4 regions of the Rhizobium sp. SRDI943 genome follow, and region 1 is predicted to be linked to each of the others. Evidence: riboswitches for the same ligand, from Rfam matches in the RefSeq annotation. Region 1 holds a riboswitch; each other region holds the start of a gene.

Region 1 (2,142 bases):
CCGAGGACTGGTTCTCGATATGCTTGATCGGCGCGCCTGCCTCGCGGATATTCGTCAGCGACAGCGCCACGCCGCCGCCGCGCTTCGACAATTGCAGCGCCGAATTGATCGACCGGCCGATCGATTCCATATTGTCCTCGACGCGCAGCAGGAAGCAGGAAACCAGTTCGCCGCGCTGCTTCTTACCGGCATTGAGGAAGGTCGGCGTCGCCGGCTGGAAGCGGCCGGAAATGATCTCGTCGACCATGTCGCGGGCAAGGCTCTCGTCGCCGCGCGCCAAGGCCAGGGCCACCATGCAGATGCGGTCCTCATAGCGCTCGAGATAGCGCTTTCCGTCGAAGGTCTTCAGCGTATAGCTGGTGTAATATTTGAAGGCGCCGAGGAAGGTCGGGAAACGGAACTTCTTGGCATAGGCCTGGTCGAACAGATCCCGCACGAAATTGAAGGAATACTGGTCGAGAACCTCCTGCTCGTAATAGCCCTCGGTCACGAGGTAATCGAGCTTTTCCCGGAGATTGTGAAAGAACACCGTGTTCTGGTTCACATGCTGCAGGAAATACTGCTTGGCCGCCATTCGATCCTTGTCGAGCTGGATCCGCCCCTGATCGTCATAGAGGTTCAGCATCGCATTCAGCGCGTGGTAGTCGAGCGTTTCCGCTGCTTTCAAAGGGCGTTCGAGAATTCCCGTGTCCAAAACCGTTCCATTCCGTGTTTGACGTTGGCGACATCCGCTTCTGTGCCCAGCAGTTCGAACCTGTAGAGGTAAGGCACCTGGCACTTCTTTGAGATCACGTCGCCGGCGAGCCCGTATGTTTCGCCGAAATTGCTGTTGCCCGCGGCAATCACGCCGCGGATGTGTCCTCGGTTTTCCGTATCGTTGAGGAAACGGATCACCTGCTTGGGAACGGCGCCCTTGCCGCCGTCGCCGCTATAGGTCGGCACGATCAGCACGAAGGGTTCGCGGATATGGAACGCGTCTGCGCCATTTGGCGGAATGCGCGCCGCGCGCAGTCCGAGCTTGGCGACGAACCGATGGGTGTTCTCGGACCGGCTGGAATAATAGACGATCAGAGCCATCGCCTTTCCTCAGGAAAGTGCGCTGATCATGTCGGGACGGAAGCCGGCCCAATGCTGCTCGCCGGCGATGACGACGGGCGCCTGCATGTAGCCGAGGCTGCGGACCCGATCGAGCGCTTCGGCATTCTGCGAAATATCGACGATGTCATAATCGACGCCCAACCGGTCGAGGGCGCGGTAGGTGGCAGTGCATTGGACGCAGGCAGGCTTGCTGTAGACGGTGATGGTCATGATATTCCTCGTGACGACGCGATTGGGACGCAGGACATCGATCGGAAATCTCGCGATATCCGTCGAAAACACTCTGTATTTTGCAGCGATGCGGCTCGTTCAGCCGCTGGGCGTGATCCGCCCTCTACCTCTAGCGGGTGGCGGCCTGAACTGAGATACTGACATGACTTCACCCCGAAGTGGCTCAATGCGAAGGTTTCGGGGGCGGAGGCTCGGGCCTGCGAAACGCGATGCGGAGATTCCCCGCAGCCATGCAACGCGACCTTCCGGACACCCCGCCCGTGGACGTTTCGTTCGAGGCAGGTCTCCTGGCTCACGGGTCAAAGCACCCTGCCCCAGCCTTCCCGGAGCATCATGCTCCAGTGACCTGAAATCGGACAGTTGCTCGCCGCTTACAGTTGCGGGGGCAGCTCCGGCATTGCCGCGCCATGATGGCGAAACGCACCGTATTCCCGTCTTAGCCGCCGATCCTCACGAATCGACGGAACCTCGAACACTAGATATGGTACGCGAATCGCTGATGACGTCAACAAGTTGTTGTGGCAGCGCAGCAATGGCGGCAGCGAATCGCCGTGACTGTGTATGATGTGGATAACGAAGCGTTAACGGAAAAGCGCTGTGGAGAACCCGTCAGAAAAGAGCCGGCAGAAGCCGGCTCCCCGAAACGACATTCATATTTTTATTCGAAGCAGCCTGAGCGCGTTGATCGTCACCAGCACGGTGGCGCCGGTATCGGCGAGGATCGCTGGCCAGAGCCCGGTAATGCCGGCGATCGTCGTCACCAGAAACACCGCCTTTAGCCCGAGTGCGATGGTGATATTCTGCAGGATGTTG
Region 2 (2,142 bases), 1.5 Mb from region 1:
GGCTTTCGTGATCGAGCGATTCATCCTCGGCGCGGCGCGCATCGACGGCATCATGGTCGTCGGCGAAGCGGCCGGCGGCAACAGCGGCGCTGTCGACCACCGTGATCACACCGTCGACGGTCACCTGGGTACGAATGTCGGGCCAGTTGAAGGCGGCGACCAGCGGCTGCGGCAGGGCAAGGCCAGAAGTCTCGATGACGATATGGTCGGGCCGCTGTTCGCGCTCGAGCAGCTTGGTCATCGTCGGAATGAAATCGTCCGCAACGGTGCAGCAGATGCAGCCGTTGGTCAGCTCGATGATGTCGTCCTCGGTGCAATTCTCCGCACCGCAGCCCTTCAGCACGTCGCCGTCGACGCCGAGATCGCCGAATTCGTTGATGATCAACGCAATCTTCTTACCGCCGGCATTGGTGAGCAGGTTGCGGATCATCGTGGTCTTGCCGGCGCCGAGAAAGCCGGTGATGACGGTTGCGGGAATCTTCTGCTGGTTCATGGACTTAACCCTTCATTTTCAGCGACAGACCTGCCGCGATGAAATAAACTTCGGCGGCCTTCGCCGCGATCGATTGGTGCAAGCGGCCGGCATGATCGCGAAAATCCCGCGCCATGCGATTGTCGGGCACGATGCCGAGACCGACCTCGTTGGAAACGAAAACGAGCCGCGCCTTCGCGCCGAGCAGAAAATCGGCAAGTGCGGCAAATTCCGCCGCCATGTTCCGCTCCTCCATCATCAGATTGGTGACCCAGAGCGTCAGGCAATCGATCAACACGATGCGCCCTTCGCCATCGATGGCGGCGAGCTTGCCGACGAGGTCGAGCGGCTCTTCATGCGTCGTCCAGGACGGACCGCGATCGGCCTTGTGTTGCGTGATGCGCGCCTGCATCTCCTCGTCCCAGGCACGGCCGGTGGCAAGGTAGTGGCGATCGAGGCCACTTGCCGTCACGAGGTCTTCGGCGAAGCGGGATTTGCCGGAACGTGCGCCGCCGAGGATGAAGGTGGCAGTCATGCTCAAACGCCTCTCAGGGAGAGTGCGTAGCCGTGGCTTGTTCCGAGTGCACCTTTCTCGGCTACTGAGGGTGTGACACCCCCCTCTGTCCTGCCGGACATCTCCCCCACAAGGGGAGAGATTGAATCGCCGAGAGCTTTTCTCCAAACAATTGATGTGGGACGACGGTCGTGCTGCTTGCCGATCTCCCTCCTTGTGGGGGAGATGTCCGGCAGGACAGAGGGGGGGATCCAGCATTCGACATAAACGGCCGAAAGCACACCTCTTGCAGCACTGCTTGGAGGCGTCGCGCGCGCTGCACCAGGCCGCGCCGAATTCAATCGTTCAGCCAAGACAACCTCCGTGCTGGCAACGGGCATAGTGCCCAGGTGTGGGCTTCTCGCCCGGCACGCATGGCAGGTCTCCTGGCTCGCGGTTATCGGCCGCGATCGGGGCAGACCGGAAACCGGTCGCCCTGATCGTGCCAGCGGATCATCCTCGCCTTCCCGGCTGCATCAGTGAAAAGGTGGACGATTCGTAGACTTGAGAGGCGTCCGACCCCGGTTGATCACCATGCATATCCAGTGGCTTTCCCGGCATGTCGCCCATCCCGCCCGCCCGCACGATTGCAGGCTCCGAGCCGGAAGGGCTTGATGCCGGATGGAAGACCCTGACCGCTCTACAGTCGCGGGGTCGGCTGTGATGAAGGCGCCCGGCTTGGGTCCGCCCCGTCACATTCCCTTTTCATCCGGAAGGGCGTAACACCGATCCGGAACCATCCGTTATGTCAGGATGGTCAGTCGACCATCCGTTATCGGGATGGTTAGGCAAGCGCAGGGGTGAAGTCAACCGGCCTTGGCGGCCGCTCGATCACCGGCTACGAGGCGTTGCCACGCCAACACGACTTACTCTACCTAAAATATCGTCTTTTATCAGAGACTTACGTCATAAATATTTATCCCGCGCGCCGGCTTTTCGCCGCAATTGCGTCGCAAGCGGAGTGCCCGACCATCTCCGCCCTTGACCGGGCCTCTCCCCGCCTAGTTGTCTAGCCATGCTTATGAAATTGGATCGGCGCCGTTTCCGCGCGCTGCGTGTTTTCTTCGATCCGGGACGCCTGCGGGCGCTGACCCGGCGTAGCGAGGTCGGCCTGTCG
Region 3 (2,142 bases), 1.6 Mb from region 1:
TTCCGGGACTTCGCCTTCAGCGTATCGATATGACGGTCAGGAATAAAGACATCTCGGCCTCGCACGGCGTCGGCGATACCGGTTTGCTCACCTTGACTGTCAATGGCGTGACTGTGCGATTGAGGCGATGCTCCACCGCACTGCCCTAGGCGTTCAGTCCCCATCCATCATGAAAGACGAGTTCCTCGAGCGGTAGCCGCTGCCGCCAGCCTTTGACGGAGAGTTCCGGCTCGTCATAGAGCCGGTCGACGAAACCGGCACAGAGCCAGGCGACCACCTCGATATGCTCGGGTATGCCGAGAATGCTCTTTAGATCGCCTTCGCGAAAAATGCTGACCCAACCGATGCCGACCCCTTCCGCCCGCGCCGCCAGCCAGAGATTCTGGATGGCGCAGACGGTCGAATATGAATCCATCTTCGGATTGTGGGTGCGCCCCAGCACCACGCTGCCACTACGCGTGGGATCGCAGGTCACGCATATGCCGAGCGGCGCCTCCACGATGCCTTCGAGCTTGAGGGCGCGGTAGGCCTGCCGCCGCTCGCCGGCAAACATCTGCGCCGCCTCCTCGTTGGCGCTCGCAAAGGCGTCCCGGACGCGCGCCCGCACAGTTGGGCTTTTCACCAGAATGAAATTCCACGGCTGCATGAAACCAACCGACGGCGCGTGATGCGCTGCCGTCAGCAACCGCTTCACGACATCGTCGGGCAAAGGGTCGGGGAGGAACTGACTGCGAACGTCACGCCGCGTCATGATCGCGTGATAGACGGCCTCGCGTTCGATCAAGGAAAAACCGGATGCCGCCGAAAGGGCATCCTCATCAAAGGGTCGCATCGTCAAATCCCAAACAACGCGACCGCCCCGCCGTCCGCGCGGATCGGTCTATCTTGCCAGGCCGGTCTTCTGACTCGGCGTCATCCGTCTGCCGCAGCCTTCCCGGCGAAAAGCCAGTGGCGTGATGAAGCGGCAGGCGTCGGCCTTACAGCGTTGGGCACGTTCCGGTCTTGCACCGGATTCCCGATTCTCCCGCCTTACCGGCGGGCACCTGACGGCGCATCTATTTCAGGAAACCGGCGCGGCGGCAAGCTGGACCCGATGTGGCGTTGAAGCCGCGTTCGGTTTGGCAGCGGCGCGATGTTCCCTGAACGCCGCAGCCAGCGTTCTGAGCGCCGAGCGCGATCTTGCATCCGTTAGTGTCGAATGCAGGACAATCTCCGACGAGGGCAGCGGCGGCAGGCTGAAGCGCTGACTCACTTCAATCGAGCCCACCGGCGCAAGACGGTGGGAGAATGCCGCGACCGCAAGTCCAGCCGACACCGCCGCCGTCATCACCAGCGAGCCCCCGCCGAGGAAAACCTCGTTCCACGCGATTCCTGCACCATCGAGCGCGTGGGTGGCGATGTTGTGGACGCCACAGGACGGTGACAGCGCAGCAAGACGCAGCGGCTCGCCGCGGCGATACTCGAACTGCGGTGCCGCGAACCACCCGAAATGCTCCGGCCCCAGCACCTCGCCGTCACGCCGGTCCTCCTCCCGGCGAATGATCGCCGCATCCAGCTCACCGCGATCGAATGCATCGAGCAACACTCGAGAATTGTCGAGCCGCACCTCGATCGTCAGCCCTGGATCGTGAGCGCTGAGACGCGCCAGAATCGTCGGAACCTCCGGCCCCGCCACATGCGCGGCTATGCCGAGCGTGAAGTGCCGGCTTGTCGAGGAAAGAGCTGCGACCGCACGATCATGAGCGCCGATGAAATCCCGCGCGGATTGAAGAAAGACCGCGCCCTGCGCCGACAGGCGCACCAAACGCGGGGTCCGCTCGATCAGCCTGTGGCCGAGCCGCTCCTCCAACCGCTTCAACTTGACGCTAATTGCGGCCTGGGTGCTGCCTAACGCCTCAGCGGCGCGGGTGAAGCTCTGCAGCTCGGCAATAGTCACGAACGCCCGGACCGCATCCACATCGAGCATCGTCATATCAATCATCCAAAATTGTTGTTTCTGAAATAGAAAATCATCCAATTCAGTTATGGTCAAGTGACGATTATGGTGGCTCCCGGCAGCGCATCGATTTCACCTGTCATCGGGATTTCGCCGTCGCTCATCCCGTGCTGAAAGGATAACCATGTCACCCGCTTCCATCATCT
Region 4 (2,142 bases), 350 kb from region 1:
GCGGAAACGCCAGAGCACCATCGCCGAGAAGTTCTCCGGCACCTCGTTGATCGGCGGCAGCAGAGAGAGCACGAGGCCGATGAAGACGAGATAGGCAACGCCGGCGATAGTCGCGCCGTTCCAGGGACCGAAGCGCCCGGAGAGACGACGTGACAGCGCCACCGCGGCAATGAGCGCGGCAAGCGAAACGACGATCATCAGGAAGAACAGTTCGGTCCTGACGCCGATCGTGTCGGGATTGCCGACCGCCGGCGGAGTGGCGGGATATTTGATGCTGGGAACAAGCACGACCGCCACGAAGGCGGCGATGGCGATGACGGCCGAGGTACCGCGCGGCGAAAGGCTGCTGAAGCGGCCTTGCACGAAAGCGAAAGCGAGCGCGAAGAGCCCACCGACGGCGACGCTGTAGGCCATGACGCCGGTGAAAAGGCCAAGACCGGCCTGTGTGGCGCGGCTGACGATTTCGGGTTCGGCAGCCTCGCCGGCTGCTTGGGCACTTGCCTCCTCGAAAGCGATCGCCGCATCGACCAGCGGCTCGCCGAAAATATGGGCGAAAGCGAAAACGAGGATGCCGGCAATCAGGCCCGCGAGCATGCCGCGAAGCAGAAGGTTTCCAACCATGTCAGGAACTCCGATCGCGAAGCGCTTTAGTGGCAGGGAAAGCCGAGGAGATGGCGGCCGTCATGCACGAATTCGTGCACATACATGCCGTTGAACAGCGCCATCGCGCCTTCCTCGGTGCCGACGAAATAGAGGACGATGAGCATCAGCAGGCCGCCGAAGATCGCCCAGGGCAGGATCTCTCCTACAGGGATCGGCGCCGGTACTGCTACGGGCGCGAAAGTGGTGTCAGACATGTATTCCTCCGGGAATGACGCGTTCAGTCGAAAGAGTGCTCGTGCAGTAGGGTCTGACTTCCAGCGCGAAGAGCTTTCGACACGCTGGTCACAGTGGCGCGACCGCGCCGGACTTACACCGGCTTCCAAACCCGCAACAGCACGGTTATATCTGCACGCCGAAGAGACTGTCAACGAAACTTCACAAGCCGGCGAAGGACGCTGTCGCCGCATTCCGGGAGGCAAGAACGGCTGTGAACACGCGCCTCACCTGGATCTGCCATGGCGCGACGGCGGCAAGCCGCAAGGCCCTGTTCCCGCTCGACGAACCGCTGGAGGACAAGGCAGTGGAGGAGGCCGGCAGGATGATCGCTCTGCCCCGCGCCGACCTTATTGTCACGAGCCCCGCCTTGCGCGCCCGTCAGACTGCCGATGCGCTCCGCCTCGAAGCCCAAATAGATCAGGCGCTTTGCGACTGCGACCATGGCCGCTGGGCCGGCAGGTCGATCGCGGCCATCGGGACCGAAGAGCCGGAGAACCTCGTGGGGTGGATGAGCGATCCGGAAGCGGCCCCGCATGGCGGCGAGAGCCTTGTTGATCTGCGCACGCGCATCGCCGGCTGGATGGATGAGCAATCGAGCCTCGGCGGCCATGTGATCGCCGTTAGCCACGCGGCCGTCATCCGGGCAGCGATCGTGCATGTACTGCAGGCGCCGCTCTCCTCCTTCTGGCTGAGCGACGTCGAGCCGCTTTCCGTCATCCGCATGACCAGCAACGGACAGCGCTGGTCTCTGCGCTTCCAGCATTAGAGACTGCTGATCTTATCCAGCTTTGCACAAGCAAATCGCGTCATCTATGTTGAACCCGGCTTTGCGGGGACTACTTCCTTGTCCCAAGGAGATGGAAGAATGACATATGATTGGAGTGGCGAGCGCACGCGACGCCTGCGTTTTATGCGTGTCGCCACAGTCACGGTTCTGGTCGGTCTCATCTTCAGCGTTCCGCTGCTGATCGTCACCGCCTGAAGCACGAGAAAGGGCGAGCGATGCATTAGCACGCTCGCCTTCGTTCTTTTCCCGCATCAGCCGGTCTCCCGAACCACGAAGGCGATCGCGCTGATAACGACGCCCTAGTTCCCCACAGGCCCCGTCGGGTCTCTCTGCGGCACAGCAACAGGCTGCCGCCTCTGATAATTCGCCTTCTGGTTTCAACAAACATTTCAGACTTTCGTGATATTTCCGCGAAGGTGGAGATGGAGAAGGCATAATGCCGGTGTTTTTCCAAAGCAGGGCCGGACGGCAATGCG

Evidence for each region. Region 1 has a riboswitch for cobalamin ahead of nrdH (glutaredoxin-like protein NrdH). Riboswitches for the same ligand answer to the same signal wherever they lie in the genome.
Region 2: another riboswitch for cobalamin. It lies ahead of cobU (bifunctional adenosylcobinamide kinase/adenosylcobinamide-phosphate guanylyltransferase); the one in region 1 lies ahead of nrdH (glutaredoxin-like protein NrdH).
Region 3: another riboswitch for cobalamin. It lies ahead of bluB (5,6-dimethylbenzimidazole synthase); the one in region 1 lies ahead of nrdH (glutaredoxin-like protein NrdH).
Region 4: another riboswitch for cobalamin. It lies ahead of AC245Y_RS17980 (CbtB domain-containing protein); the one in region 1 lies ahead of nrdH (glutaredoxin-like protein NrdH).

The regions. Positions count from the first base shown of each region.
Region 1 is NZ_CM172787.1:3,883,759-3,885,900, forward strand. Features, by position in the region: gene nrdE (class 1b ribonucleoside-diphosphate reductase subunit alpha) at 1-625, opposite strand, end outside; gene nrdI (class Ib ribonucleoside-diphosphate reductase assembly flavoprotein NrdI) at 664-1,077, opposite strand; gene nrdH (glutaredoxin-like protein NrdH) at 1,087-1,308, opposite strand; cobalamin riboswitch at 1,590-1,815, opposite strand; gene AC245Y_RS19620 (heavy metal translocating P-type ATPase) at 1,980-2,142, opposite strand, start outside.
Region 2 is NZ_CM172787.1:2,410,262-2,412,403, forward strand. Features, by position in the region: gene cobW (cobalamin biosynthesis protein CobW) at 1-493, opposite strand, end outside; gene cobU (bifunctional adenosylcobinamide kinase/adenosylcobinamide-phosphate guanylyltransferase) at 498-1,007, opposite strand; cobalamin riboswitch at 1,385-1,781, opposite strand; gene AC245Y_RS12465 (chloride channel protein) at 2,041-2,142, shown strand, end outside.
Region 3 is NZ_CM172787.1:2,246,225-2,248,366, forward strand. Features, by position in the region: gene bluB (5,6-dimethylbenzimidazole synthase) at 146-832, opposite strand; cobalamin riboswitch at 875-1,062, opposite strand; gene AC245Y_RS11645 (LysR family transcriptional regulator) at 1,061-1,972, opposite strand; gene AC245Y_RS11650 (MFS transporter) at 2,121-2,142, shown strand, end outside.
Region 4 is NZ_CM172787.1:3,529,850-3,531,991, forward strand. Features, by position in the region: gene AC245Y_RS17975 (CbtA family protein) at 1-621, opposite strand, end outside; gene AC245Y_RS17980 (CbtB domain-containing protein) at 648-857, opposite strand; adenosylcobalamin (AdoCbl) riboswitch at 871-1,013, opposite strand; gene AC245Y_RS17985 (histidine phosphatase family protein) at 1,091-1,645, shown strand; gene AC245Y_RS17990 (putative bifunctional diguanylate cyclase/phosphodiesterase) at 2,103-2,142, shown strand, end outside.